Regions from separate parts of the Thermus thermamylovorans genome, predicted to be linked through region 2. Evidence: riboswitches for the same ligand, from Rfam matches in the RefSeq annotation. Region 2 holds a riboswitch; the other holds the start of a gene.
The links. A riboswitch is a leader RNA that binds a small molecule or an ion and turns the genes downstream of it on or off. The one in region 2 is predicted to bind thiamine pyrophosphate.
Positions count from the first base shown of each region.

Region 1: linked by a shared signal. The riboswitch ahead of thiE (thiamine phosphate synthase) and the one ahead of ETP66_RS07025 (thiamine ABC transporter substrate-binding protein) in region 2 are both predicted to bind thiamine pyrophosphate.

Region 1 is NZ_SIJL01000010.1:47,588-62,358, reverse strand. It holds gene ETP66_RS08565 (HAD family hydrolase) at 1-278, shown strand, start outside; gene purL (phosphoribosylformylglycinamidine synthase subunit PurL) at 278-2,455, shown strand; gene purF (amidophosphoribosyltransferase) at 2,448-3,845, shown strand; gene ETP66_RS08550 (hypothetical protein) at 3,902-5,617, opposite strand; gene ETP66_RS08545 (PP2C family protein-serine/threonine phosphatase) at 5,644-6,399, shown strand; gene ETP66_RS08540 (serine/threonine-protein kinase) at 6,399-8,354, shown strand; gene ETP66_RS08535 (response regulator transcription factor) at 8,351-8,995, shown strand; gene ETP66_RS08530 (sensor histidine kinase) at 8,970-10,295, shown strand; gene ETP66_RS08525 (hypothetical protein) at 10,319-10,888, shown strand; gene ETP66_RS08520 (hypothetical protein) at 11,041-11,466, shown strand; gene ETP66_RS08515 (calcium/sodium antiporter) at 11,563-12,528, opposite strand; TPP riboswitch at 12,645-12,755, shown strand; gene thiE (thiamine phosphate synthase) at 12,825-13,445, shown strand; gene thiS (sulfur carrier protein ThiS) at 13,432-13,626, shown strand; gene ETP66_RS08500 (thiazole synthase) at 13,627-14,409, shown strand; gene ETP66_RS08495 (NAD(P)/FAD-dependent oxidoreductase) at 14,406-14,771, shown strand, end outside.
Region 2 is NZ_SIJL01000007.1:89,626-104,396, reverse strand. It holds gene rpoB (DNA-directed RNA polymerase subunit beta) at 1-850, shown strand, start outside; gene rpoC (DNA-directed RNA polymerase subunit beta') at 876-5,453, shown strand; gene ETP66_RS07040 (fuculose-1-phosphate aldolase) at 5,611-6,189, shown strand; gene ETP66_RS07035 (hypothetical protein) at 6,186-6,425, shown strand; gene ETP66_RS07030 (alpha/beta fold hydrolase) at 6,395-7,240, shown strand; TPP riboswitch at 7,253-7,346, shown strand; gene ETP66_RS07025 (thiamine ABC transporter substrate-binding protein) at 7,368-8,402, shown strand; gene ETP66_RS07020 (ABC transporter permease) at 8,449-9,933, shown strand; gene mutM (DNA-formamidopyrimidine glycosylase) at 9,930-10,724, opposite strand; gene ETP66_RS07010 (DCC1-like thiol-disulfide oxidoreductase family protein) at 10,717-11,028, opposite strand; gene ETP66_RS07005 (acyl-CoA thioesterase) at 11,012-11,389, opposite strand; gene ETP66_RS07000 (4a-hydroxytetrahydrobiopterin dehydratase) at 11,402-11,641, opposite strand; tRNA gene ETP66_RS06995 (tRNA-Met) at 11,694-11,770, opposite strand; gene ETP66_RS06990 (FAD-binding oxidoreductase) at 11,798-13,156, opposite strand; gene ETP66_RS06985 (aldo/keto reductase family protein) at 13,235-14,194, opposite strand; gene ETP66_RS06980 (CDGSH iron-sulfur domain-containing protein) at 14,238-14,447, opposite strand; gene ETP66_RS12000 (penicillin acylase family protein) at 14,520-14,771, shown strand, end outside.

The sequences.
Region 1 (14,771 bases), on a different contig from region 2:
GGCAGGGGCTGGAGGTCTTCCAGGCCTACAGCTTCTCCGACGAAACGGGCTACGTAAAGCCCAGGCCGGAGGCCTTCCGGGTGGCCCTCGAGGCCCTGGGCGTGGCCCCGGAGGAAGCCCTCCACGTGGGCGACCTGCCCCAGACGGACATCCGGGGGGCCTTCGCCACCGGCTACCCCTTTGCGGTGCAGTACGTGGGCCACCGGGAGGTGAACGGGGAGGCCAAGCCCACGGCCAAGGTGGGGGACCACCGCGAGCTCCTACCCCTTCTGGAGTGATGGAAGCCTTCGCCAAGGAAATCGGCATCCCCGAGGAGGAGTACCGGGAGATCCGGAAGCGGCTCGGGCGGGAGCCCAACCGGGTGGAGCTCTTCCTCTTCAAGGCCATGTGGAGCGAGCACTGCGCCTACAAGAACTCCCGCCCCCTCCTGAAAGAGCTTCCCAAGGAGGGGGAGGCGGTCTTGCAGGGCCCGGGGGAGAACGCGGGCGCGGTGCGCCTCGGCGAGGGGTGGGCGGTGGCCTTCAAGATCGAAAGCCACAACCACCCCTCGGCGGTGGAGCCCTTCCAGGGGGCGGCCACCGGGGTGGGGGGGATCCTCCGGGACATCATGAGCCTGGGGGCCCGGCCCATCGCCCTCCTGGACTCCCTGCGCTTCGGCCCCCCGGAGGACGCCCGTAGCCGCTACCTCCTCAAGGGGGTGGTCTCCGGCATCGCCCACTACGGCAACGCCATCGGGGTGCCCACGGTGGGGGGGGACCTCCACTTCCACGAGGGCTACCGGGAAAACCCCCTGGTGAACGCCATGTGCCTGGGGCTCCTGAGGGAGGAGCACCTGAGGCGGAGCCGGGCCTCCTTGGGCCACCCCCTCTACTACGCCGGGGCCAAGACCGGGCGGGACGGGATCGGGGGGGCGGCCTTCGCCAGCCGGGAGCTCGCCGCGGACAAGGAGGAGGACCGCCCGGCGGTGCAGGTGGGGGACCCCTTCCTGGGGAAGCTCCTCATGGAGGCCACCCTCGAGGCCATCGAGCGGGACCTGGTGGAAGGCGTGCAGGACATGGGGGCAGCAGGGCTCACCTCTAGCCTCGCCGAGCTCGCCCACAAGTCGGGCCTGGGAGTGGAGCTCCACCTGGACCAGGTCCCCACCCGGGAGGCAGGGATGGGGCCCATCGAGCTCCTCCTCTCGGAAAGCCAGGAGCGCATGGTCCTGGTGCCCAAGGAGGGGAAGGAGAAGGAGCTGGAGGCGGTCTTCCAGCGCTGGGGCCTGGACTGCGTGCCCGTGGCCAAGACCATCCCCGAGAGGGTCTTCCGCGTCCTCTTCCGGGGGGAGGTGGTGGCCGAGGTGCCCACGGAGGCCCTGGCGGAAGCCCCCACCTACGTGCGGGTGGGGCGGGAGGACCCGGAGATCAGGAGGCTCCGGGAAACCCCCCTGCCCCCCCTGGAGGCCGACCCCCAGGAGGTCCTCCCCAGGCTCCTGGCCTCCCCCAACCTCGCCAGCCGGGAGGCGGTTTACGAGCGCTACGACCACCAGGTGGGCACCCGCACCGCTCTGGTCCCAGGCAAGGGGGACGCAGCGGTCTTGTGGGTAAAGGGCACAAACCTGGGCATCGCCGCCAAGGTGGACCACAACCCCCGCTACAGCCGCCTCCACCCCCGGCTTGGGGCCATGCACGCCCTGGCGGAGGCCTGCCGCAACGTGAGCGTGGTGGGGGGGAGGCCTCTCGCCTACACCGACGGCCTCAACCTGGGAAGCCCGGAGACCCCGGAGGGTTACTTTGAGCTCCAGGAGACCATCGCCGGCCTCAGGGAGGCCAGTGAGGCCCTAGGGGTGCCGGTGGTTTCCGGGAACGTCTCCCTCTACAACGAAAGCGGCGGGCGCCGCATCCCCCCCACGGCCATGGTGGGGGTGGTGGGGGTGCTGGACGTGCGCCGCCGGGCGGAGATGGGCTTCCGCAAGCCCGGGGAGGTGATCCTCCTCCTCGGGGAGGAGCGGGGCCACCTGGGGGCCAGCGAGGTCCTCTACCTCCTCACCGGGCGGGAGCTGGGCCACCCGCCGCCTTTGGACCTCGCGCGGGAGCGCCAGGTCCAGGAGGCCATCCGCGAGCTCATCGCCCTGGGCCTCACCCGGACCGCCCACGACCTGGCGGAAGGCGGCCTCCTGGTGGCCCTGGCGGAGATGGCCTTCCCCTACGGCCTGGGGGCCACGGTGGAGGTGCGGGAAAGGGGGCTTAAGGCCCTCTTCGGGGAGGCCCCGAGCCGCGTCCTCTTCACCGTGGCCAAGGAGGACCTCCAGGAGGCGACCCTCCGCCTGGAGGAGCTCGGCCTCCCCTACCGGGTCCTGGGGGAAACGGGGGGGAGCACCCTCACGGTCCTGACCCCGGAAGGGGTGCTAGAGTGGGGGGTGGCCGAGCTGCTCGCTGTTTGGCAGAGGCCCTTGCGGGAGGTGCTGGATGGATAAACCCCAGGAGGAATGTGGCGTCCTTGGGATATGGGGTGAGGCTCCCCTGGACGCGGCGGGGCTTTTGCACCTGGGCCTTCTCGCCCTCCAGCACCGGGGGCAGGAGGCGGCGGGGATCGCCGTCTCCGATGGTAAAGAGCTTTTGGTGGAAAAGGACCTGGGCCTGGTGAACCAGGTCTTCACCGAGGAGCGCCTGCAGCGGCTCCGCCGCCTCGAGGCCCGGCTGGGCCTGGCCCACGCCCGCTACTCCACCACCGGCTCCAACCTGCGCTTTAATGCCCAGCCCCTCACCGCCCGCACCGCCCACGGCGTCCTGGCCATCGTCCACAACGGCAACTTCACCAACGCCAAGCCCCTCCGCGACCGCCTTCTCCGGGAAGGGGCCACCTTCCAGAGCACCACGGACACCGAGGTGATGCTCCTCCTCCTCGCCCGCCTGGGCCACCTCCCCCTTCCCCAGGCGGCGGCGGAGGCCATGCGGGTTCTGGAGGGGGGATATTCCATCCTGCTTATGGACCGCCAAAGGCTGGTGGCCCTCCGCGACCCCCACGGGGTGAGGCCCCTCGCCATCGGGAGGCTCCCCCAGGGCTACGCCTTCGCCTCCGAGCCCCCGGCCCTCGCCCTCATGGGGGCCGAATACCTCAGGGACGTGCGCCCCGGGGAGGTGGTCTGGGTGGAGGGGGATAGGCTGGAAAGCGCTCAGGTCCTTCCCCCAAGCCCCACCCCGTGCGCCTTTGAGTGGATCTACTTCGCCCGGCCCGACAGCCTCCTGGATGGGGTGGAAGCCTACGAGGCCCGGGTGCGCATGGGGATGGAGCTCTTCCGGGAAGCCCCCGCGGCGGCGGACATCGTGGTGCCGGTGCCGGACTCGGGGATGGGGGCGGCGGTGGGCTACGCCCGCTCAAGCGGCCTCCCCCTGGAGTACGGCCTCTACAAGAACCCTTACGCCGGGCGCACCTTCATCCAGCCCACCCAGGAGCTCCGGGACCTCAAGACCCGGCTCAAGCTCGCCCCCACCTCGGCGGTGCGGGGGAAGCGGGTGGTCCTCATCGACGACTCCATCGTCCGGGGGACCACCAGCCGGCGCATCGTGGGCATGCTGCGGGAAGCGGGGGCCCGGGAGGTCCACTTCCGCGTCAGTAGCCCCCCCATCCGCTTCCCCTGCTACTACGGCATCGACACCGCCGCCCGCAAGGAGCTCATCGCCGCCGAGAAGAGCGTGGAGGAGATAAGGGCCTACATCGGGGCCGATACCCTGGCCTTCCTCTCCGAGGAGGGGGTGAGGCGGGCCATCGGAGGACCGGTGTGCCTGGCCTGCTTCAACGGCCGCTACCCCGCTGGGGTTCCGGGGGATCGGGAAGGGGAGAAGCTGGCCCTGGAGGCCATCTGAGTGGCCGCGCGCGGAGGTTGCCGCGCCGCGAAAAGGGAAGGGCGTATCCCTGGCCTTTAGGTTTCCGCCACGAGGTAGGCTACCCGCGACCCCTCCCGCACCAGGATCAGGCTGCCTTCGGCCAGGCGGTAAACCAGGAGGTCCTTAAGCCTCCGGGGCACCTCCCCCGCCTGGCCGATGTAGGCGGCGTCCTCCCGCAGCCTCAGGAAGAGGACGCTCTGCCCCACCCTCAAGGAGGCGGGTTCCGGGGAGAGGGAGAGGAGGTGTACCTCCCCCCCCAGGGTTTCCCGGGTGGGGGGGCGGCGGCCTAAGTAGGCCTTCAGGGCCTCGGCCAAAGCCTCCGCTTCCTTCCCCAGGCCCAGGGCCTGGCCCACCTCCGAAAGGGGGGGGCCGGGATCCAGGGGTCCCAGGCGTTTCAGGGCCAGTTCCAGCACCTTGCGGGCGAAGTCCTGGAGGGTTTCTTCGGGGGCCTGGCGGTATTTCTCCGCCAGATCGGGTCCAAAGGCCTGAGGGCTGAACTCCCCTTTGAGCCGCGCGGAAAGGGCCCGGAGGAGCCGCAGGTGGGCGTAATCCCCTTCGGGGCGGAGGAGAAGGGCTAGGATCCGCCCCTCGGCCAGGAGCTCGTAAAGGCGCAGCCCGCTGCGGGCCTCCAGCCGCAGGTGGAGGAGCCCCCCTTCCCGGACGGCGAGGACCTCGAGGTCTTCCCAGGGGATCACCAGGGTGTCCGAGTCCACCCCCAGGGGGTAGTCCTCCCCCCCCAGGCCCAGGTGCCAGGTGCCCTCCACCTGGCTCAAGGTGAGGGTGAGGGGGCCTAAGGGGATGCGGCCCGGCGCCAGGGGCAGGGTGGCGAGGTTCTCCTCCAGCCGGCCTGGTTCGGGCACCCGCGGCCAGGGAGTCTCCCCTTGGGGGCTCGGGAGGAGGCTGAGGAGGGCCAGCACCTTCTCCAGGGCCACGCGGAAACGCCCCCGCTCCTCCTCCAAGAGGAGCTCGCGGCGCCTCTCCTCCTGGGCCTCCCGCCTCAGGCGCTCCTCCAGCCGGGCCACCTCCGGGGTGCCCGCGCCCAGGCGCCGGGCTTCCTCCAGGGCCCGCCTGAGGGCCAAGAGGTCCCGCCTGGGGGGCAGGCCGTAGGCCCCTTCCCAATCCAGGAGCCGATTCAGAAAGCGCCGGACGTAGGTACGGGTTTCCTCGGGGGGAAGGGGGAGGTCCCGAGGTAGATTCAGGATTGTTTCCAGGAAATCCGCCACTAGGGCCTCGGCCACCTTGGGGTCCTCCAGGTCCAGCAGGCTTTCCGAGAGGGAGGGGATGGCATGGGTAGGGGAGAAGCGGGAGAGGTTGAAGTCCCGCCGGAAGCCCTCCTTCTCCCGGTAGTCCAGGTAGTTTTGCAAAAAGGCGTGGATGAGCCGTAACTCCTCCCGGCGCCCCAAGAGCAATTCCTTGGCCTTAACCCGCACCTCCCGCTCCGTGAGGAGCCGCCAGACCTTGAGGGCCATGGTCTGCAGGGCTGGTTGGGCTTCCCTTTGGGGCGGGGGGGAGAGGTCCTCGGGCATCAGGCTGGTCAGGTCCAGGGGAGGTTCCGCGGGCTTTGCCCTCAGGGCGCGGAAGCGGGCGTCCGCCTGGCGGAACCGTTTGGCCAGAGGGCCTGGGAGGCGGGCCTCGGCCAGCTGGGCCCTAAGCCGGAGCAGGGCCTTCTTGCCCCCTTTGGGGCTACGCCCCGCCAGCAGGTCCTCCACCCGGTACTCGTAGAGGTCCACCAGGTCCGCCAGGGGGTCCACCCCTCCATCCTAGTACAATGGACCTGATGCGCCTGGCTCCCCGGTTCAGCGTGGCCGCCGTTTCCCACGTGGGCCGCCGCCAGAACAACGAGGACTTTCACCGGGTGCTGCGCCTGGAGGTGCCCCAGGGCAACCTCCTCCTCCTGGCGGTGGCCGACGGCATGGGGGGCCTGGAGGCGGGAGAGCGGGCCAGCAAGGTGGCCATCGAGGCGCTTTCCGAGGCTATGCGCGCCTATGCCGATCACCTCAAGGGAGACCGCCCCGCGGTGGGGCTTTCCCGGGTGATGGAAAAGGCCCTGGCCCTGGCCCAGAAGCGGGTGGAGAAGGAGGCGGAAAGGCCGGAGTACCGGGGCATGGGCACCACCCTCACCGCCTTCCTCTACGCTGACTGGACCCGGGAAGGGGTGGTGGGCCACATCGGGGACTCCCGGGCTTACCGGCTGGGCCCGGGCGGCCTGGAACGCCTGACCGAGGACCACTCCTGGGTGGCGGAGCGCCTCAAGGAGGGGTTGCTCACCCCCACGGAGGCCGAGCGCCATCCTTACCGCAACGTCCTCACCCGGGCTTTGGGCCTGCCCGGGGCCCGGTTCGACCTCAAGGAGGTGCGGCTTTTGCCGGGGGAAGGGGTGCTCCTGGTGACCGATGGGCTCTACGGTTTGGTCCCCGAGGAGGAGTGGTGCCTGGGCCGCGACCTCCAAAGGGGTCTCGAGGCCCTCCTCTCCGAGGCCCTCCGCCGGGGAGGCGATGACAATGTGACCGCTGTGGCCATGAGGGTGGAGTGATGCACTGGCTTTTGGCCCTCCTCCTGGTCCTGCTTACCGCCCTCCTGGTCTCCCGGCTTGCCCCTTGGCCCCTCTTCCTCTTACTGGCCCTCCTGGTCGGGGCGGGCTGGGCCACGGGGGTGCGGGGGGAGCCCCTTTGGCCTTGGCTCCTCCTGGGCCTCGGGGTCCTGGTGGCCCCCCGGGTCTACCTGGCCCCCCGCCGGAGGCCCAGGCGGCGCCCACCCCCCGCCGATGGGCGGCCGGGCCGGCCCCAGGCCAGAGAGGAGGCCGAGGCCCTCTCCGGCCGCTACGAGATCCTGGAAAAGGTGGGCCTGGGGGGCATGGCCACCGTCTACAAGGCCAAGGACAGGAAGACGGGCCGGTTGGTGGCCCTCAAGGTGCCCCAGGAGCGGTTTGTGGGGGATCCCCGCTTCGTGCGCCGCTTCCACCGGGAGGCCGAGGTGCTCTCCCGGATGGACCACCCCGCCATCGTCAAGGTCTACGACCACGGCCAGGTGGAGGGGGTCCACTACATCGCCATGGAGTTCCTGGACGGGGAGGGGCTGGACAAGCTCATCGAGGAACGGCGGCTAAGCCTCAAGCAGGCGGTGGCCGTCCTCGCCCGGGTGGCGGACGCCCTCCGCCACATCCACGCCCAGGGCATCGTCCACCGGGACATCAAGCCGGGGAACGTCATGGTCCTCCGGGGGGCTTTGCGGGAGGACGGGGTGGACCCCCGGGGCGTGCGCCTCATGGACTTCGGCATCGCCGCGGGGAAGGTGCTCACCCGTCTCACCATCACCGGGGCCCGCATCGGCACCCCGGTCTACATGAGCCCGGAGCAGGCCAAGGGGCAGAAGCTGGACCACCGTTCGGACATCTACTCCCTGGGGATCGTCCTCTACGAGACCCTGACCGGCCAGCCTCCCTTCACCGGGGGGTACGAGACCGTCATCCACCAGCAGATCTTCCAGGTGCCCACCCCGCCCAAGCAGCTCCGCCCGGAGATCCCCCAGGCCCTTTCCGACCTGGTCCTCAGGATGCTGGAGAAGGACCCGGCCAAGCGCCCCAGCCTGGAGGAGGTGATCCGGGGCCTCGAGGGGCCTTGGCAAGAGGAAAAGGGCCTGCCCCACCCCCACTACCTCCTCCTGGGGGTGGAGGCCAAAAAGGGCACGGTGCGTCTCCTGGACATGGAGGGCACCGCCGCGAGGCTCCTTTCCGGCATCGGTTCCTCCCCCGGCCACTTCCCCGCCCCTCCCCTGGCCGCCGCCGCCGACCCCGAGGGGGGGATCTGGGTCGCCGTCTTCGAACACGGGGCCAAGCTCCTGCACCGCTTCTCCCCGGAAGGGGAGCTCCTCCTCTCCGCCGGGCCCTACGGGATGAGGCCCGGGGAGTTCCTCTTCCCCCTGGCCCTGGCGGTGGCGGACGGCACCCTCTTCGTCCTGGACGGGGAGACCGCCACCATCAGCCGCCTGGACCTGAAGGGGCAGTACCAGGGGCGCTTCGGCGGCCAGGGCCCAGGGCGGGGCACCTTCCAAGACCCCAAGGCCCTGGTGGCGGCGGGGGAGCACCTCTTCGTCCTGGACTACGGCAACCGCCAGGTGCAGCGCCTCACCCCTGAGGGCCGTTACCTCTCCCGCTACGCCTTCCGCCGCACCAAGGAGAGCGGGGAGCTGAGGCTTTTGGGCGGGGTGGGGGTGGCGGGGGAGCGGCTTTACCTTTACGACGTGGAGGCGGCCAAGGTGCGGGTGGTAGATCTCTCGGGGGCCCTTCTGGCCTCCTACGCCCTCCCCCTCCTGGAGGGGGAGGACCGGATGAGCCTGGTGGAGCTTTTGCCCCTTGGGGGGGTCCTCTACGCGGCGCGGCGGGGGGCGAGCCGGGTCCACCGCATCGACCTCAGGACCGGCGAGGCCCTGCCGCCTCTGGAGGTCTACGCCCCGGTGCGGTCCCTTAGCCTTTGGCAGAAGCCGGCATGAGGGTGCTCGTGGTGGAGGACGATCCTGGGGTGCGGGAGGCCTTGGAGCTCGGCCTCTCCCTTGAAGGGCACGAGGTGCGGGCCGCCTGGGGCCCGAAGGAGGCCCTGGGGTTTCTCCCCTGGGCCGAGGCCGTGGTCCTGGATGTCCTCCTGCCCGAGGGGGACGGGTTTGCCCTCCTCAGGGAGATCCGCGCCCGCTCGGAGGTGCCGGTGCTTATGCTCACCGCCTTGGACGCGGTGGAGTGGCGGGTGAAGGGCTTGAAGGAGGGGGCCGACGACTACCTGGTGAAGCCCTATAGCCTGCAGGAGCTTTTGGCCCGCCTCGAGGCCCTGCACCGGCGGGCCCACAGGCAAGCGGAAGTTCTCGTCTACAAGGACCTCCGCCTCTACCCCCGGCGCATGGAGGCCTACCGCGGAAAGAGGCGGCTTGCCCTTCCCCCCAAGGCCTTCCTCCTCCTCCGGGCCTTCTTGGAGGCCCCAGAGGAGGTCATCCCCAAGGAGGCCCTGATGCTCAAGGTCTGGGGGGAGCCTGTGGAGCCTGCCACCCTCGAGGTCCACCTCTCCCTCCTGCGCAAGGCCTTGGGGGAGCCCGGTCCCATCCAGACGGTGCGCGGCTATGGCTACCGTCTTTGCCTCCCTTAGGGCCAGGCTCTTTACCCTCTTCCTTCTGGCCCTCCTCCTCTTGGCCCTGCCCCTGGCCCTCCTCTCGGCAAGGGAAGCGGAGCGGGCGGCGGCGGAGGACCTGAGGCGGGCCCTTTACGCCCGGCTCTTCCTCCTGCGGGAGGAGGGGTTGCTGGAGACCCCCTCCCCGCGGGAACAGCCGGTGGAGGCCCTTCTTTTGGAGCTTTTCCGCTTGGGGCAGACCCTGGGGGGCGGGGTGGGATTCGTGGTAGGGGAAGGGATCGCCTTTACCCAGCTGGAGGCTTGGGAGCTTCCCCCGGACCTGCCGCGGGTCTTGGCGGAAGGGCGGGCCTACCAAGGGGTCCACCGGGGGGTGCTCTTCGTGGCTCTCCCCTGGGAGGGGGGCGGGTTCGGCTTGGCGGTGCCCCTAGAGGGGGCGGCGGGCCTGGGCCGGCGGCTTCTCCTCCTCTACGCCACCTGGGGCGGGGGGGTACTCCTTTTGGTGTTCCTCCTGGCCGCCTTGGGGCTCTCCTGGGCCTTGCGGCCCCTTTCCCACCTGACCCTTTTCCTCAAGGAGAGGGCCCCCGCCGACCTATCCCCCTTGCCGGACCCCAAGGTGGCGGAGCTCAAGCCGGTGGTGGCGGCCTTGAACGGGCTTTTGGCCCGGGTGGCAGGCCTTCTGGCCGAGCTTTCCCAGAAGGAGGAGGCGGCCCGCCGCTTTGCCCGCCACGCCTCCCACGAGCTGCGCACCCCGCTGACTGCCCTCAAGGGCTACCTAGAGGTGCTCCAGCGCAGGTCCGAGCCCCGGGCCTTGGCCGGGGCCTTGCGGGAGGCGGAGCGCATGGAGGCCATCCTGGCGGGGCTTTTGCGGCTTTCTCGCCTTGAGGCCACCACAATCCGGCCCGTCCCCTTGGACCTTCGGGCCTTCCTGGAAGAGCGGGCCATAGAGGTGAAGGGGGAGGGAGTGGCCCTGGCCGATCCCGAGCTTTTGGCCCTGGCGGTGGAGAACCTTCGGGAAAACGCCCAGCGGCACGGGGCCTTGCCCCTTAGGGGGGAGGTTCAGCTGGAGGGGGAGCGGCTTTGGCTCTGGTTGGTAGACGCGGGGCCCGGCTTTCCCCCGGAACTCCTCCCCCGGGTCTTCGAACCCTTTGTCCACGGGGGGCGGGGCACAGGCTTGGGCCTGGCCCTGGTGGCGGCGGTGGCCCGGGCCCACGGGGGGCAGGCGGTGGCGGAAAACCGGGGCGGGGCCGCCGTGGGGTTCTCCTTGCCTTTGGCCTCCCTTAAGCTTTCTCCCCGTGCGCCCTTTGGCCAAAGGGGCTAGCTTGAGACCCGGGAGGTGAAGCCATGAAGCAGGTGCTTTGGGGGCTCTTCCTCTTGGCGGCGGGATTTTCCTTAGCCCAAGGGACCGACTACCGGCAGGCGGCGGCCGCGGCCGCCGCCTTAGCCCGGCTCCAAACGGTGGCCCAAGGGGCTTCGGGAGAGGAACGGCTTCTGGGCTGGGCCCAGGGCCTGAAGGCCCGGGCGGAGACAAGCTACGGGGAGCGGGCTTACTTCCGGGCGGCGCGGGAGGCCCAGGCTGCCCTCCTCCTCTTCCGGGCAGCCCGGGGGGAGCCGGAGGCACGGGCCCAGCCCCCGGCCCGCCCTGCCCCCCGCATGGGCTTGGGCCCCGGCCGGGGACAGGGGCGTTTCGCCCCCGGGCGCAGGCCCCGGGCGGAGCTTGCTCCCCGCTTGGCGGAAGGGGCTAGGAGGGCGGTGGACCGGGTGGAGAGGGAGCTGGTCTACTACCGGGGCCAGGATCCCCTGATCCAAGACCTCATCGCCGAGGCCAAAGGCCGCCTGGAGGGGGAGCCCGGACGGGCCCTGCTCCTCTCCCGGGCGGCCCTGGCCCTGATCTCGGCGGAGCGGGGCTTCTGATGCCACCCTGTCCTGACCCCTTCGGGGAGGGGGTTCCGGAGAAAGGTGCCCCTCCAGCCCTTCCCGGTGAAAGGCGGAAAGGCTTGGCAGAAGGGGGCCCGGCCTGCTGTCGGCCGGGGTTGCCTCGAGGGGTGGCCTAGCCAGGGGCCAGGATGCCCGCGCCTAGGTGGCTGGCCCTCCTCCTGGCCCTGGGCCCGGTCCTAGGGGAGGGGGGCCCCCCCTGGCCGGGCCCCGTCCTCCACCGCTGCTGGGAGGTGGTGCGAGGCCTGGAGGTCCAGGCCCTGTACCGGGAGAACGGCGTCACCCTGGTCCTCTTGGGCCGGGAGCGGCCTTACCTCCTCCTGGCCCTGGAGGGAGGAGGGTTGCGGCCCCACCCAGGCCCCCCCCGAGGGAGGCCTCTTCCCCGGCGCCCCTTGGCCTTTCTGGGGGAGCTTTCCCTGGCCCGGCGGGTGGTGGTCCTCCCGAGGGAGTACCGCTGTTTTGTCCTCCACCGAGGTCTGGTGGTGGGGGTCTTGCGCCTGGGCCAGGACCTGGAGCCCCTGCCCCTGCCGGAGGTCCCAAAGATGCCGCCCCCTTGAGGCCGGGCTGAGCACCCCCCCAAGCCCAAGCCGTCTGGGGCCCCGGGAGGGCCCCGGGTACGCTCCTTCCCGGTGGGGCAACCCGGGCGCGGGCACCTAGCCTCCCAGGTCCCGGGCCAAAAGGCCCAGGTAGAGGAGGTAGAGCAGGAGGAAGACCACCCCCTCCCTGCGGCCGAGCCGCCCTCCCGTGTAGAGGAAGGGCCAGAGGAGGAGGCTCGCCAGGAGCATAACCCCCAGGTCCCGGGCGACCTCCGCCAGGGGGAAGGCCAGGGGTTGGACCAGGGCGGTGAGGCCCAGGATGCCCAGGATGTTGAAGATATTGGAACCCACGATGTTGCCCAGGGCGATATCGGGTTCCCTTTTGAGGGCGGCCACCAAGGAGGCCGCCACCTCGGGAAGGCTGGTCCCCAGGGCCACCAGGGTGAGGCCGATGACCAGTTCCGGCACCCCGAGCCCCCGGGCTAGGGCCACCGCCCCCTCCGTGAGCACCCGGGCCCCCAGGGCCAGAAGGAGGAGGCCGAGGAGGAGGAGGCCGTAGTCCCCAAGGCCCGCCCTCCCCCTCCCCCCGAACTCCCGGGCGAACTCCTCCTCCACCTCCCTTTCCGCCCCCTCCGTGGCCCGGTAAAGGAACCCGATGTACCCCAGGAGAAGGCCCACGAAGAGGAGGCCCTCGAGGCGGCCTATGCCGCCCCCCGTCCAGAGGGCGGGGAAGAGGAGGAGGGTGGCGAGGAGCATGAAGGGCACCTCCTGCCGCAGGAAGCGGGCTTGGGCCCTCAGGGGGGCCAGCAGGGCGGCCAGGCCCAGGATGAGGAGGAGGTTCAGGATGTTGGAGCCCACCACGTTCCCCAGGGCGATCCCCGGGCTTCCCGCCAGGGCCGCGGCCAGGCTGGCCGCCAGCTCGGGGCTGCTGGTGCCGAAGGCCACCACGGTGAGGCCCACCACCGCCGGGGCCACGCCCCAGGCCCGGGCCAGGGCCACGGCGCTCCGCACCAGGGCCTCCCCCCCCAGGTAGAGGAGGAGGATGCCCAGGGCGACCAGGAAGAGGTGCCAGAGGGATTCCATACCCTATTGAGGTTACCGGGCCCGGCCCTCGGGCACCACATCCAGCCGGGGCGAGGACCGCCCCTTAGGCCCGTGTCCCGGCTCACCTTTCCCCCCACCCCCCGTGCTAGAGTGGAGGGGCAGGCTAGGGGTGCCCCCAAGCGAGGGGCTGAGAGCTGGGTGGGTCCCAGCAACCCTTGGAACCTGATCCGGGTAATGCCGGCGGAGGGAAGCCTATGCGGAAGCGCCCAAACCCCCAAAACCCAGCCTTCCTCGGGCCGCAGGGCTTGGCCTTGCCGGCCTGAGGAGGTGAGACCTTGCTGGGAAGGCTGTACCTGGTGGTGACCCCCAGGCCCGGCTGGTCCTGGGAGGAGGTCCTGGACCGCACGGAAAGGGCCCTGGGGGGCGGGGTGGAGGTGGTGCAGCTTCGGGCCAAGGACTGGGAGGCCAGGCCCATCCTGGCGCTGGGGGAGAGGATGCTCTCCCTGGCCCGGCGCTACGGGGTGCCCTTTTTCCTCAACGACCGGCCCGACCTGGCGGCCCTTTTGGGGGCGGACGGGGTGCACCTGGGGCAGGGAGACCTCGCCCCGGAGGAGGCCCGGCGCTTCTTCCGGGGGCTGGTGGGCCGCTCCACCCACGCCCCGGAGCAGGCCCTGAGGGCGTTGGCGGAGGGGGCGGACTACCTCTCCGTAGGGCCGGTGTGGGAGACCCCCACCAAGCCCGGCCGCCCCGCGGCGGGCCTGGGGTACGTGCGCTGGGCCGCGGAAAGCCTCGGGGAGAAGCCCTGGTACGCCATCGGGGGGATCACCCTGGAGAACCTGGACCGGGTCTTGGAGGCCGGGGCCCGGCGCGTCGTGGTGGTGCGGGCCATCCTGGACGCCCCTGACCCCGAGGGGGCGGCCCGGGCCTTTAAGGAGCGGCTTTATGGTGTGGCTTAACGGCGAGGCCAAGCCCCTGGAGGGGAGGACCCTCAAGGAGGTCCTGGAGGAGCTGGGCGTGGACCTTGCCCGGGTGGCGGTCCTCCTCAACGAGGAGGCCTACCCCGGGCGGGAGCTGCCCCACCGCGTGCTCCAGGAAGGGGACGTGGTGGAGGTGGTGGCCCTCATGCAAGGAGGCTAGATGGACACCTGGAAGGTAGGGGATGTGGAGCTGAAAAGCCGCCTCATCCTGGGTTCGGGCAAGTTCCGGGACTTCGGGGTGATGCGGGAGGCCATAAGGGCTTCGGGGGCGGAGGTGGTCACCGTGGCCATCCGCCGGGTGGAGGCCAAGGCCCCGGGGCACGTGGGGCTTCTGGAGGCCTTGGAGGGGGTGAGGCTCCTCCCCAACACCGCCGGGGCCAAGACCGCGGAGGAGGCCCTGAGGATCGCCCGCCTGGGCCGGGCCCTCACCGGGGAGCGCTGGGTGAAGCTGGAGGTGATCCCCGACCCCACCTACCTCCTCCCCGACCCCGTGGAGACCCTGAAGGCGGCGGAGGCCCTGTTGGCGGAGGGCTTTTTGGTCCTGCCCTACATCGGCCCGGACCTGGTCCTGGCCCGAAGGCTGGCCCAGCTGGGCACGGCCACGGTGATGCCCCTGGCGGCCCCCATCGGCTCCGGCTGGGGGGTGCGGACCCGGGCCCTTCTGGAGCTCTTCGCCCGGGAAAGGGCCACCCTCCCCCCGGTGGTGGTAGACGCGGGGCTCGGCCTCCCCTCCCACGCGGCCGAGGTCCTGGAGCTGGGCCTGGATGCGGTGCTGGTCAACACCGCCATCGCCGAGGCCAAGGACCCCGTGGCCATGGCCGAGGCCTTCCGCCTGGGGGTGGAGGCGGGGAGGAGGGCCTACCTGGCGGGGCCCATGCCCCCTAGGGAGGGGGCGAGCCCCAGCAGCCCCGTGGAGGGGGTTCCCCTGGGGAAGACGCCATGAGGGCGGAAGTGGCGGTGGTGGGGGCGGGGATCATCGGGGCCCTGGCCGCCTACGAGCTCAGGAAGCGGGGCCTCGAGGTCCTCCTCCTGGACGCGGGCAAGGAGGGGGCGGCCACCCCCGCCAGCGCGGGGATGCTGGCCCCCTACCCCGAGGGGCTCTCCGGGGAGGTCTTGGAGGCCGCCCTCTTCGGCCTGGAGCGCTACCCCGACCTCTTGGCGGAGCTTGGGGATTGGGGCTTGCCGCTGGAGGCGGACTTCTCCGGGACCCAGGTGGTGGCCCTTTCCCCAGGGGAAGAGGAGGCCTGGGAAGCCCGGGAGCCCTTGGCCTACCCTGTGCGGGGGGGGAGGGGGGCGCGTACCTTC
Region 2 (14,771 bases):
TAAGCTGGCCAACCGCCACGGGAACAAGGGGGTGGTGGCCAAGATCCTCCCCGTGGAGGACATGCCCCACCTGCCCGATGGCACCCCGGTGGACATCCTCCTGAACCCCCTGGGCGTGCCCAGCCGCATGAACCTGGGCCAGATCCTGGAGACCCACCTGGGCCTGGCGGGCTTCTTCCTGGGGGAGCGCTACATCTCCCCGGTCTTCGATGGGGCCACCGAACCCGAGGTCAAGACCCTCCTGGAAGAGGCCTTCGACCTCTACTTCGGCCGGCGTAAGGAGGAGGGCTTCGGGGTGGACAAGCGGGAACGGGAGGTCCTGGCCCGGGCGGAGAAGCTGGGCCTGGTGAGCCCGGGCAAGAGCCCGGAGGAGCAGCTCAAGGAACTCTTCGTCCAGGGCAAGGTGGTCCTCTACGACGGCCGCTCCGGGGAGCCCCTGGAGGGCCCCATCGCCGTGGGGCAGATGTTCATCATGAAGCTCTACCACATGGTGGAGGACAAGATGCACGCCCGCTCCACCGGCCCCTACTCCCTCATCACCCAGCAGCCCCTGGGGGGCAAGGCCCAGTTCGGCGGGCAGCGCTTCGGGGAGATGGAGGTCTGGGCCCTCGAGGCCTACGGGGCCGCCCACACCCTGCAGGAGATGCTCACCCTCAAGTCCGACGACATCGAGGGCCGCAACGCCGCCTACGAGGCCATCATCAAGGGGGAGGACGTGCCCGAGCCCAGCGTACCGGAGTCCTTCCGGGTCTTGGTGAAGGAGCTTCAGGCCTTGGCCCTAGACGTGCAGACCCTGGACGAACGGGACAACCCCGTGGACATCTTCGAGGGCCTGGCGTCCAAGCGGTAGCACCCTCAGGCGAGTTGGAGGAAGGATGAAAAAGGAAGTCCGCAAGGTCCGCATCGCCCTGGCCTCCCCGGAGAAGATCCGTTCCTGGAGCTACGGGGAGGTGGAGAAGCCCGAGACCATCAACTACCGCACCCTGAAGCCCGAGCGGGACGGGCTTTTCGACGAGCGCATCTTCGGCCCCATCAAGGACTACGAGTGCGCCTGCGGCAAGTACAAGCGGCAGCGCTTTGAGGGCAAGGTGTGCGAGCGCTGCGGGGTGGAGGTCACCAAGAGCCTGGTGCGCCGCTACCGCATGGGCCACATCGAGCTGGCCACCCCCGCGGCCCACATCTGGTTCGTGAAGGACGTGCCCTCCAAGATCGGCACTCTCCTGGACCTCTCCGCCACCGAGCTGGAGCAGGTCCTCTACTTCAGCAAGTACATCGTCCTGGACCCCAAGGGGGCGGTGCTGGATGGGGTACCCGTACAGAAGCGCCAGCTCCTCACGGACGAGGAGTACCGGGGGCTCCGCTACGGCAAGCAGGAGACCTACCCCCTGCCCCCAGGGGCGGATGCCCTGGTCAAGGACGGGGAGGAGGTGGTGAAGGGGCAGGAGCTGGCCCCTGGGGTGACGAGCCGCATGGACGGGGTGGCCCTCTACCGCTTCCCCCGCCGGGTGCGGGTGGACTACCTGAGGAAGGAGCGGGCCGCCCTGCGCCTGCCCCTGGAGGCGTGGGTGGAGAAGGAGGGCTACAAGCCCGGGGAGGTCCTGGGGGAGCTTCCCGAGCCCTACCGCTTCCGGGCGGAGGAGGCGGGGGTGGCGGAGCTCAGGGAGCTTGAGGAGGGCCACCTCCTCCAGGTGCGCCAGGAGGAGGCGGTGGTGGCCCGCTACTTCCTGCCCGTGGGCCTCGCTCCCCTGGTGGCCCAGGGGGAGATCGTGGAGAAGGGGCAGCCCCTGGCGGAGGGCCGGGGCCTCCTGCGCCTGCCCCGCCACGTGACCGCCAAGGAGGTGGAGGCGGAGGAGGAGGGGGACACCGTCCACCTCACCCTCTTCCTGGAGTGGACCGAGCCCAAGGACTACCGGGTGGCCCCCCACATGAACGTGGTGGTGCCCGAAGGGGCCAGGGTGGCTCCTGGGGAAAAGATCGTGGCCGCCATCGACCCCGAGGAGGAGGTGATCGCCGAGGCCGAGGGGGTGGTCCACCTGCACGAGCCCGCCAGCATCGTGGTGATGAGGGCCCGCCTCTACCCCTTCGAGGACGACGTGGAGGTCACCACCGGGGACCGGGTGGCCCCGGGGGACGTGCTGGCGGATGGGGGCCGGGTCAAGAGCGAGATCTACGGCCGGGTGGAGGTGGACCTGGTCCGCAACGTGGTGCGGGTGGTGGAGTCCTACGACATCGACGCCCGCATGGGGGCGGAGGCCATCCAGGCCCTCCTCAAGGAGCTGGACCTGGAAAAGCTGGAGGCCGAGCTTCTGGAGGAGATGCGGCATCCCTCCCGGGCCCGGCGGGCCAAGGCAAGGAAGCGCCTGGAGGTGGTGCGGGCCTTCCTGGACTCCGGCAACCGCCCCGAGTGGATGGTGCTGGAGGCGGTGCCCGTGCTGCCCCCCGACCTCCGCCCCATGGTCCAGGTGGACGGGGGGCGGTTCGCCACCAGCGACCTCAACGACCTCTACCGCCGCCTCATCAACCGCAACAACCGCCTGAAGAAGCTCCTGGCCCAGGGGGCTCCGGAGATCATCATCCGCAACGAGAAGCGCATGCTCCAGGAGGCGGTGGACGCGGTGATCGACAACGGCCGCCGGGGGGCCCCCGTCACCAACCCCGGCTCCGAGCGGCCCCTCAGGAGCCTCACGGACATCCTCTCCGGCAAGCAGGGCCGCTTCCGGCAGAACCTCCTGGGCAAGCGGGTGGACTACTCGGGGCGGAGCGTCATTGTGGTGGGGCCCCAGCTCAAGCTCCACCAGTGCGGCCTGCCCAAGCGCATGGCCCTGGAGCTCTTCAAGCCCTTCCTCCTCAAGAAGATGGAGGAGAAGGGCATCGCCCCCAACGTGAAGGCCGCCCGGCGCATGCTGGAGCGCCAGCGGGACATCAAGGACGAGGTGTGGGACGCCCTGGAGGAGGTCATCCACGGCAAGGTGGTCCTCCTGAACCGGGCCCCCACCCTGCACCGCCTGGGGATCCAGGCCTTCCAGCCCGTCTTGGTGGAAGGGCAGTCCATCCAGCTTCACCCCCTGGTCTGCGAAGCCTTCAACGCCGACTTCGACGGGGACCAGATGGCGGTGCACGTGCCCCTCTCCTCCTTCGCCCAGGCGGAGGCCCGCATCCAGATGCTCTCCGCCCACAACCTCCTCTCCCCGGCCTCGGGAGAGCCCTTGGCCAAGCCCAGCCGGGACATCATCCTGGGGCTTTACTACATCACCCAGGTGCGCAAGGAGAAGAGGGGCGCGGGCAGGGAGTTCGCCACCCCGGAGGAGGCCCTCGCCGCCCACGAGCGGGGCGAGGTGGCCCTGAACGCCCCCATCCGGGTGGCCGGCCAGGAGACCAGCGTGGGCCGGCTCAAGTTCGTCTTCGCCAGCCCCGACGAAGCGCTTTTGGCCGTGGCCCACGGGCTTCTGGACCTGCAGGACGCGGTCACCGTGCGCTACCTGGGCCGGCGCCTGGAGACGAGCCCGGGCCGGGTCCTCTTCGCCCGCATCGTGGGCGAGGCGGTGGGGGATGAAAAGGTGGCCCAGGAGCTTCTCCAGATGGACGTGCCCCAGGAGAAGAACTCCCTCAAGGACCTGGTCTACCAGTCCTTCCTGCGCCTGGGGATTGAGAAGACGGCAAGGCTCCTGGACGCCCTCAAGCACTACGGCTTTACCCTTTCCACCACCAGCGGCATCACCATCGGCATCGACGACGCGGTGATCCCCGCGGAGAAGCAGAAGTATCTGGAGGAGGCCGACCGCAAGCTCCTGCAGATCGAGCAGGCCTACGAGATGGGCTTCCTCACCGACCGGGAGCGCTACGACCAGGTGATCCAGCTCTGGACGGAGACCACGGAAAAGGTCACCCAGGCGGTTTTCAAGAACTTCGAGGAGAACTACCCCTTCAACCCCCTTTACGTGATGGCCCAGTCCGGGGCCCGGGGTAACCCCCAGCAGATCCGCCAGCTTTGTGGCATGCGGGGCCTCATGCAGAAGCCCTCGGGGGAGACCTTCGAGGTGCCGGTACGCTCCTCCTTCCGGGAAGGCCTCACCGTGCTGGAGTACTTCATCTCCAGCCACGGGGCCCGGAAGGGTGGGGCGGACACCGCGCTGCGCACCGCGGACTCCGGCTACCTCACCAGGAAGCTGGTGGACGTGGCCCACGAGATCGTGGTGCGGGAGGCGGACTGCGGCACCACCAACTTCATCTCCATCCCCCTCTTCCAGCCCGACGAGGTGACCCGCTCCTTGCGCCTCAGGAAGCGCTCGGACATCGAGTCCGGCCTCTACGGCCGCGTCCTGGCCCGGGAGGTGGAGGTGCTGGGGCAGAAGCTGGAGGAGGGGCATTACCTCACCCTCGAGGACGTGGGGCTCCTCATCAAGGCGGCGGAGGCCGGGGAGATCCGGGAGGTGCCGGTGCGGAGCCCCCTCACCTGCCAGACCCGCTACGGGGTCTGCCAGAAGTGCTACGGCTACGACCTCTCCATGGCCCGGCCCGTCTCCATCGGCGAAGCGGTGGGGGTGGTGGCGGCGGAGTCCATCGGGGAGCCCGGCACCCAGCTCACCATGCGCACCTTCCACACGGGCGGGGTAGCGGTGGGCACGGACATCACCCAGGGCCTGCCCCGGGTGATCGAGCTCTTCGAGGCCCGCAGGCCCAAGGCCAAGGCGGTGATCTCCGAGATCGACGGGACGGTGCGCATCGAGGAGACGGAGGAGCGGCTTTCCGTCTTCGTGGAGTCCGAGGGCTTCGCCAAGGAGTACAAGCTGCCCAAGGACGCCCGCCTGGTGGTCAAGGACGGGGACTACGTGGAAGCGGGCCAGCCCCTCACCCGCGGGGCGGTGGACCCCCATCAGCTCCTGGAGGCCCGCGGCCCCGAGGCGGTGGAGCGCTACCTGGTGGACGAGATCCAGAAGGTCTACCGGGCCCAGGGGGTGAAGCTCCACGACAAGCACATCGAGATCGTGGTGCGGCAGATGCTCAAGTACGTGGAGGTCACCGACCCCGGGGACAGCCGCCTCCTGGAGGGCCAGGTCCTGGAGCGGTGGGACGTGGAGGCCCTGAACGAGCGGCTCATCGCCGAGGGCAAGACCCCGGTGGCCTGGAAACCCCTCCTCATGGGGGTCACCAAGAGCGCCCTTTCCACCAAGAGCTGGCTCTCCGCCGCCAGCTTCCAGAACACCACCCACGTGCTCACCGAGGCGGCCATCGCCGGGAAGAAGGACGAGCTCATCGGCCTTAAGGAGAACGTCATCCTGGGCCGCCTGATCCCCGCGGGCACGGGCTCGGACTTCGTGCGCTTCACCCAGGTGGTGGACCGGAGGACCCTGAAGGCCATCGAGGAGGCCCGGAAGGAGGCGGTGGAGGCCAAGGAGAAGGAGCCGGCCCTCCGCCGCCCCTTGCGCCGGGAGCAGCCCGGGAAGCAGGCCTGAGATCACCCCACGCGGGCAAAGCCCGCGTGGGGGCCCCGGCAAGGATACCCTGCTCCGGCGTGCGCCGGGGCGGGGATCCCGGTGGTTTCAGGATGTGGCCCGGTGCGGGGCCTTTGAGGGGTAGCCCCATTCCTTCCCCCCGGGCCATAATGGGCCCATGCGGGCGCGGCTCTACACCGCCTTCCGCCAGGTGGGGGAGGACCTCTTCGCCCAAAGGCTCATCTCCGCCACCGCGGGCAACTTTTCCGCGCGCACCAAGGAGGGCTTCCTCATCACCCGAAGCGGGGTGCAGAAGGCCCGCCTGACCCCCGAGGACCTGGTGGAGGTGCCCCTCGAGGGTCCCTTTCCGGAAGGGGCCAGCGTGGAGAGCGTGATCCACCGGGAGGTCTACCTGAAGACCCCCGCCCGGGCCATCGTCCACGCCCATCCCCGGGTGGCGGTGGCCCTCTCCTTCCATCTGGAGCGCCTGGTGCCCGTGGACCTCGAGGGCCAGTACTACCTGAAAGAGGTGCCGGTGCTCGCTCCCAGGACCCTCTCCGCCACCGAGGAAGCCGCCTTTGCCGTGGCTGAGGCCCTCAAGGCGCACCGGGCCTGCCTCCTCCGGGGCCACGGGGCCTTCGCCATAGGCCTTAAGGAGAGGCCCGAGGAGGCCCTTCTGGAAGCCTACAGCCTCCTCACCACCCTGGAGGAGAGCGCGGAGATTCTTCTGTACCATCGCCTTTGGGGGAAGGGATGAGGGTGCTTTTTGTGGAAGGGAAAGATCGGGAGGCCCTCCAGGCCCTGGCCCGAGAACTCCCCCACCCTTACTGGCTCCTGCAGGGGGAAGGGGTGTGGCTGCTGGAGGTCTTCGGGACGGGGGAGGAGGCGGAGGTGAGGGCCCGGGCCCTGCCGGGCCTTAGGGTTTGGGCTTTCACCCTCGAGGATGGGGTAGTCTATAGGGGATGCGGGAAGAAATCGGCTACATCCCCGTAGGGGAGGCGGAGCTCTACGTGGAGGACGTGGGGGATCCCCGCGCCCCCACCCTCCTCGTCCTCCACGGGGGGCCCGGGGGCAACGCCTACGCCCTGCGGGAGGGCCTGGAGGAGTACCTGGAGGGCTTCCGGGTGGTCTACTTCGACCAGCGGGGCTCGGGGCGGAGCCTGGAGCTCCCCCAAGACCCCCGGCTCTTCACCGTGGACGCCCTGGTGGAGGACACCTTGGGCCTGGCCGAGGCCCTGGGGGTGGAGCGCTTCGGCCTCCTGGCCCACGGCTTCGGGGCCATCGTGGCCCTGGAGCTCCTCCGCCGCTACCCCGAGGCCGAGGGGGCGGTCCTCCTCGCCCCCTGGGTGAGCCTCCCCTGGCTCGCCCGGAGGCTGGCGGAGGCCGCGGGGCTCGCGCCCCTTCCCGACCCGGAGGAAAACCTAAAGGCCGCCCTGGAGCGGGCCGAGGCCAAGCTCCTCTTCGACCGGCTCACGTTCCCCACCCCCCACGGGCGCCTTCAGTACGAGTGGGTGGCCGAGGGCTCGGGCATCCTGGGCCCCGACACCCCGGCCCGGGCTTTCCTGCAAAACGGCCTCTGGCGGCTGGACTACACCCCCTACCTCTCCCCAAGCCGCAAGCCGGTGGCCGTGGTGGTGGGGGAACGGGACGGCACCAGCTACCCCTACGCGGAGGAGGTAGCCGCCCGCCTTGGGGCCCCCATTCACGTGGTGCCGGAGGCGGGACACTACCCCTGGATCGACCAGCCGGAGGCCTTTGGGGAAGCTCTGACCGCTTCCCTGAGGGCCCTCCTGGCCCGGAAGGCCTAGGTGCTAGACTGGGGATGTCACCGGGGGTGCCCCACCAGGGGCTGAGAGATACCCTTGGAACCTGATCCGGGTAATGCCGGCGTAGGGAAGGTGACCGAGGCCCCTCCCGGTGACAAGGAGGGGTTTTATGTTGCGAGCCTTTGCCCTTGCGGTTTTTTTGGCTTTGGCCTTTGCCCAGGAGATCGCTGTTCTCACCCACGGGAGCTTCTCCCTGGACAAGAACCTGATGGCCCAGTTTGAGCGGGAGACGGGCCTAAGGCTCCGCTTCCTCAAAGGGGGGGACGCGGGGGAGACCCTGAACCGGGCCATCCTCACCAAGGGGGCCCCCATCGCCGACGTGATCTACGGCTTCGACAACACCTTCCTTTCCCGGGCCCTGGAGGCGGACATCCTCTTGCCCTACCGGAGCCCCGAGATCCGGAACCTGAAGGCCACCTTGCTCCTGGACCCCAGCTTTCGCGCCCTTCCCGTGGACTACGGCTGGGTGAGCCTGAACCACGACCGGGCCTACTTCAAGGACCGCCCCCTGCCCAAGGCCCCCGCGGACCTCACCCGCCCCGAGTACGCCCGGCTCCTGGTGGTGCAAAACCCCGCCACCAGCTCCCCGGGGCTTTCCTTCCTCATGGCCACCGTGGCCCGCTTCGGCGAGGACGGGTACCTGGACTTCTGGGCCAGGCTCCGCGACGGGGGCGTGCGGGTGGCCAAGGGCTGGAGCGAGGCCTACTACACCCACTTCACCCTCTACAAGGGGGATCGGCCCCTGGTGGTCTCCTACACCACGAGCCCCGCGGCGGAGGTCTACTACTCCGAGGGCAAGTACCAGGAACCCCCCACGGGGAACCTTTTCCCGGAACTCGCCTTCTTCCAGGTGGAGTTCGTGGGCATCCTGAAGGGGACCAAGAATCTGGAAGGGGCCAAGAGGGTAGTGGACTGGCTCCTCTCCAAGCCCGTGCAGGAGAACATCCCCACGGAGATGTGGATGTACCCGGCCCGCCGGGACGCTGCCTTGCCCCCGGTGTTCCGCTTCGCTCCTGAGCCCTTGGGCAGCGTGCGCCTGGACCCCAGGGCCATGGCCCAGAACCGGGAGCGCTGGATCGAGGAGTGGACCAAGGTGGTCCTCCAGGGGCAAAGCCCCGAGGCGGTGCGCCGTGGGCGGCGGTGAGGCTGCCCAGGGCCTCCTCCGGCCAGGCGAGGGGGTATAAAGGGGCGTGGCCAGGCTCGCGGGGCTTTTCGTCCTCCTCTTCCTGGGCCTCGCGCTCTTCTACCCCCTCGGGCGCATCCTGGCCCTGGGGGTGGGGGAGGGGTTCGCTCAAACCCTAGCGAACCCCTACTACTGGGAACGCTACCTCTGGAGCCTGGAGTATGGGCTCCTTTCCGCCTTCCTGACCCTTTCCCTGGCCCTCCCCCTGGCCTTTCTCTTCCGCAGGCAGTTTCCCCTTAGGGAGGTCTTCCTTGCCCTCTCCATCCTCCCCTTTGTCCTCCCCACACCGGTGGTGGCCCTGGGGTTTTTGGCCCTCCTCGGCCCCCGCGGACTTCTGGGAGTGGACCTCTACGGCACCAAGGCCCTTCTCCTCCTAGCAGCGGTCTTTTACAACCTGGGGCTGGCCCTGCGTATCCTCCTTCCCGTGGCGGTGCACCTGGCAGAGCCCATGCGGGCGGCAAGAGTCCTGGGGGCTACCCCTTTTCGGGCCTTTCTGCGGGTGGGACTTCCCCTGCTTCTTCCCACCTTAGGTTCAGCCGGACTGCTCGTCTTCCTTTACACCTTCTCCGCCTTCGGGGTGCCGCTTCTCTTAGGCGGGCCCCGCTATGCCACCCTCGAGGTGGAGGTCTACACCCTCCTGGCCCACCGCCTAGCCTTTTCCGAGGCCAGCGCCCTCATGCTCCTACAGATCCTGACCCTAAGCCTCGCCCTTCTCCTCTACCGGCAACTCCAGCCCCACCCTTTCGCCCCTGGGGGGCTTCTCTCCCCCCTCTCTTGGGCTTGGACCGTGGGGCTAGGGACCTTCTTCCTCCTGCTCTATGCTCCTCTTTGGGGCCTTCTCCTGCGAACCGAAACCGCCGCCCTGGTCTCCGCCTGGACCTCGGAGGAGTTCACGTCCCTTCCCCTAGCCCTCGGCAACAGCCTCCGCTTCACTGCCTTGGCCCTCCTCCTGGCCCTGCCCCTCGGGATAGCCTACGCGGCGGCTGCCCAGAAGAACCGCCTTCTGGACCTCCTAGGGCTTTTCCCCCTTATGGTGAGTCCGGTGGCGGTGGGCCTGGGCTACCTTCTCGCCTACCCTTCCTTCCGGGGTTCCTTAGGGCTCCTCCTCACGGCCTACGCCCTCCTGGCCTACCCCCTTTTGGCCCGGGCCCTGCTCCCCGCCCTAAAGGGCCTACCCCCAAGCCTCCTATGGGCAGCCCGGGTGCTGGGAGCCACCCCCTTCAGGGCCTTCTTCCGCGTCGAGCTTCCCTTGGTCTTTCCTGCCCTGCGCTCGGGGTTGGCTCTGGCCTTAGCCGCCATCTTGGGGGAGTTCGGGGCAACCTTAGTGCTTTGGCGGCCCGAATGGACCACCCTGACCCTGGCCATCCAAGAGCGCCTGGGAAGGCCGGGGGAGGTGCCCTTCAAGGAAGCCCTGGCCATCGCCGCCCTTCTCGCCCTCATCTCCGGGCTCCTCTTCTACCTCCTGGACCGGGGGCGGGGAAGGTGGGGCTAGGTCTGGCAACGGGGGCAGAAGTGGGTGCCCCGCCCCGCCACCACCGCCCGGGCCACCGGGTGGCCGCAGCGGGGGCAGGGGAGGCCTTTGCGGCCATAGACCGCATGCCGCTCCTGGAAGCTCCCGGGGAGGCCATCGGGCTGCTGGTAGGTGCGGTCCCCCAGGGTGCTCCCTCCCTGGGCCAGGGCCTCGGCGAGCACCTGACGGATGGTCGCGAAAAGCCTCCTGGCCTCTTCCTCCCCCACCTCCTTCCCCCGGCGCAAGGGGGAGAGGCCCGCCCGGAAGAGGGCCTCGTCCGCGTAGATGTTCCCCACCCCCGCGGCCAGGCGCTGGTCCAGGAGGAGGCTCTTAAGGGGCTTGGCGCTTCTCCTTAGGCCCTCCCAGAACTCCGGGAAGCGGAAGGCCGCGGAAAGGGGCTCGGGGCCCAGGCGGGAGAGGAGGGGGATCTCCCGGTGGTCCCCCGCCTTCACCACCCAGAGGCGCCCGAAGCGCCGGGGATCGTGGAAGAAGAGTTCTCCCCTGTCCAGGCGGAAGGCCACCCGGGCGTGGGGGGTCTCCCGCAGGCGGAAGCCCCCGGTCATGCCCAGGTGGACCACCATCTCCAGCCCGCCGGAAAGCCCCAGGAGGAGGAACTTCCCCCGCCGCCCCACCTCTTCCACCCTTTGCCCCAGGGCCCGCTCCGTGTGGCGGTAGCGCCTGGGGTCCTGGTGGCGGATTTCCAGGAAGCTCTGTCCCAGGAGGAGGGGCAGAAGGCGCCTCCGGGTGGTTTCCACCTCGGGGAGCTCAGGCACGGGGCCTCCTCCGGGCAAAGGCCCGGTAGAGCCTGGGCCCCAGGCCGAAGGCCCGTCCCAGGAGGAGGAGGGGGTAGAGGGGCCAGAGGAGGGGTAGCCTCCGGGCCAGGGCCAGGAGGGCCCGGTAGCCCCGGTGGACCCTCTCCCCTTCCAGGACGTGGAGTTCCTGGAGGAGGGCTTCCCGGTCCCAGCCCCGGGCTTCCTGCAGGGGCTCCACCCGGAGGGTCCCCCGCAGGTCCAAGGCCTTCACCGCCCGGCCCAAGGCCCGGCAGTAAGGGCACTCCCCGTCAATCAGTACCCGCATGGGCCTCCACCGGCACGGGCTGGCCCCTTTCGTTCACCGCCACGTAGGTGAGCTCCCCCCGGGTGGCCAGGACCCGGCCGTCCTCCTGGCCGAAGCCCTCCTTGTAGACCTCCACCTCCACGGTGAGGGAGGTGCGCCCCACCCGCACCACCCGGGCCACCACCTCCAGGAGGTCGCCGGTGCGGATGGGCACCTTGAACTCCACACTGCTCACCGCCACGGTGACCACGGGTTTCCTGGCCCTGCGGGCGGCGGCGTAGGAACCCACCTTGTCCATGAGGCCCAGCACAAAGCCGCCGAAGGCAGCCCCCAGGGGGTTGGTGTGCTCGGGGAAGACGAGCTCTAAGGTGCGCGCCTCCATACCTCTCCCAGGCTACCCCAGGAGAAGGTCGGTGAGGCGGGCCATCTCCCGGTCCTTCTCGGTGATGCCCCCCTGGCTGTGGGTCCACCACTCCACCGCCACCTGTCCCCACGCCACCGTGAGGCGGGGGTGGTGGTTCTCCCGTTCCGCCAGCTCCCCCACCCGGTTGGCGAAGGCCAAGGCCTCCTGGAAGTTCTTGAAGCGGAAAGCCTTGTAAAGGCGTTCCGGGTTTTGCCGCACCTCCCAGTCCATGCCCTCCAGGGTAAAGGAAACCCCCCGGGCCTTTCGTGCCCGGGGGCAGGTTTGGTTGCGGGGGCGGGATTTGAACCCGCGACCTTCGGGTTATGAGCCCGACGAGCTACCAGGCTGCTCCACCCCGCGTCGCCATCCCTAACTATAGCGGAGGGCCTAGGGCGTGTCAAGCACCTTGCCCGGGTTCAGGAGGCCCTCGGGGTCCAGGAGGGCCTTCAGTTTTCGCATCCAGTCCAAGGCGGACCCATGCTCCAGGGGGAGGTACCTCTTCTTCCTGAGGCCCACCCCGTGCTCGGCGGTGCAGGTACCCCCGAGGGCCAGGGCTTTTTGCACCAGGCGCTCGGCGTAGGCCTCCGCCTTGGGGTAGTCCTCCGGCAGGACGGGGACCAGGGTGTGGAAGTTCCCGTCCCCCACGTGGCCCAAGATGTTGCCGGTGAGGCCCATCTCCCGGAGGAGGCCCTGGGCATAGCGCACCATCTCGGGCAGGCGGGAAAGGGGCACGGCCACGTCGGTGATGGCAAAGCGGTGGCCGGGGAAGAGGTGGACCAGGGCCCAGTAGGCCTGGTGGCGGGCCTCCCACTGCCGCCTGCGCTCCTCCTCGGTCTTGGCAGCCTCCGCCTGCAAAGCCCCGGCTTCCCGCGTGAGCTCTAGGGCCAGGGCGCTTTCCGCCTCCAGGGCCTCCCTTGTGGAGGAGTGGAACTCCAGGAAGAGGGCGGGGCGCTCGGGGAAACCGGTCCCCAGGTGGCGGTTTAAGGCCTTTAGGGCGAGCTCGTCCAATAGCTCCAGCCGGGCCACGGGAAGCCCGCTGGCCATCACCCGGTAGCTGGCCCAAGCCGCCGCCTCCACCCCGGGGAAGAAGACCCTTAAGGTGTGCACGTGCTCGGGGAGGGGGTGGAGGCGCAGGGTGAGGCGGGTGATGACCCCCAGGGTGCCCTCCGAGCCGATGAAGAGGTCCTTGAGGTCGTAGCCGGCGCTGGTCTTGCGCACGGGCCGCCCCAGCTCCAGGACCTCCCCCCCGGCCAAGACTACCTGCAGGGCGAGGACGTTTTGCCGCATCCCCCCGTAGCGCACCGTGGTGGTGCCGCTGGCGTTGGTGGCGGCCATGCCGCCTAAGGTGGCGTCCGCCCCCGGGTCCACGGGGAAGAAGAGGCCCGTGCCCTTCAGGGCCTCGTTCAGGGCCTTGCGGGTGAGGCCGGGTTCCACCACGCAGAGGAAGTCCTCGGGCCGGACCTCCAGGAGGCGGTTCATGCGGGCGAGGTCCAGGCTGATGGCCTCCCCCAGGGGGAGGAGGTGGCCCTCGAGGCTGGTCCCCGCCCCGAAGGGGATGACCGCCACCCGGTGCTCCCGGGCCCAGAGGAGGGCCTTCTGCACGTCCCCCACCCCCTCGGGGTAGACCACCGCCAGCACCTCCCCCTCCTCCGGGTAGCCCTCGTCCCGCCCGTGGCGGCGGCGCTCGGAGGGGGAGGTGTCCACCCTCCCGGGGAGGAGGTGCCTCAGGGCCTCCAGCCTTTCCATGGACCAAAGTTTAGTCCAGGGAGGGCCGGCGGCCAAAGGGAGCGCCTGCCGCCGAGGCGGGGCTCGTGGGGGATGGCGCTAGGCTTCCCCCTTCAGGATGGCCTCGATGCGCGCCAGGGCCTCCTTTGGCAGGTCCACCCCCGCGGCCCCCAGGCTCTCCCGGATCTGTTCCGGGTGGGTGGCCCCGGTGATGGCGCTGCTGATGCCGGGAAGCCGGAGGGTCCAGGCCAGGGCCAGCTGGGTGCGGGTCAGGCCCAGCCCGTCCGCCACCTCCTTGAGCCGCAACACCTTCCTGCGGTTCTCCTCCGTGAGGAAGCGCTCGCCGAACTGGGGGTAGCGGGCGAAGCGGCTATCCTCCGGGATGCCCCCGTCGTACCGCCCGGTGAGCATCCCCATGGCCAGGGGGCTCCAGACCACCAGGCCCAGGCCGAAGCGCTCCGCCTCGGGGAGGATCTCCCCCTCCACCCGCTCCCGGTAGAGCATGGAGTACTGGGGCTGCTCCACCACGGGCGGGTGGAGGCCGTTAGCCCTGGCGAAGGCCACCGCCTCGGCGATGCGGGCTGCGGGCCACTCCGAGGTGCCCCAGTAGAGGGCGTAGCCCCTTTCCACGAGGGTGTGCATGGCGTGGACGATCTCCTCCATGGGTACCTCGGGGTCGTAGCGGTGGGCGAAGAAGAGGTCCACGTAGTCGGTCTTCAGGCGCTTGAGGCTTTTGGTGATGCTCTCCAGGAGGTGCTTGCGGCTCAGGCCCCGGTCGTTCACGTCCTCGGACATGGGCCAGTAGGCCTTGGTGGAGAGGACCAGGGTGTGCCGGGGAAACTCCCTGAGCACCTCTCCCATGACCTCCTCCGCCAGGCCCTTGGCGTAGACGTCGGCGTTGTCGAAGAAGTTGACCCCGCCCTCGTAGGCGATCCGCACGATCTCCCGGACGGTCTCCTTGTCCTTCACCGCGTCCCCGAAGGTGACCCAGGCCCCCAGGGAGATCTCCGAGACCCTTAGGCCCCACTGGCCCAGCTTCCGGTAGCGCATGGCGCCCATGGCTACCGGAGTCTACCCCCTTGGCCCGGGGTTGACCAGCGGGTCAGCCCCCCTCCACCTCCAGCACCCCACCCGGGGCCTGAAAGCCGATGCGCTTGTGGGCGCCGTCGCAGAAGGGCTTGTTCCCCGAGGCCCCGCAGCGGCAGAGGAAGACCCGGGGCCGTTCCAGGACCTCTTCCTTCTCCCCCACCCGCACCCGGAAGCGCCCGCCCTCCACCCGGATGGGACCGTTCTCCAGGAACTCCAGCCGCATGCCCCCATGCTACGGGCTCGGCCGGAGGGGAAGGGAAGCCAGGGCACAGGCCGTGGTATACTCCCTCCCACCATGAAGCGTTTCCTGCGGGCCTTGGCCTGGCTCCTCGGCCTCGGCGCCCTGGCGGGAGCCCTGGCCTACGTCACCCTGCGGGCCTCCTTGCCCCAGGTGGAGGGGCGCATCCCCCTAAGGGGCCTTTCCGCCCCGGTGGAGGTGGCCCGGGACGGGCGGGGGGTGGTGCGGATCCGGGCCCAGACCCTCGAGGACCTCTTCTTCGCCCAGGGGTTCGTCCACGCCCAGGAAAGGCTCTGGCAGATGGAGTTC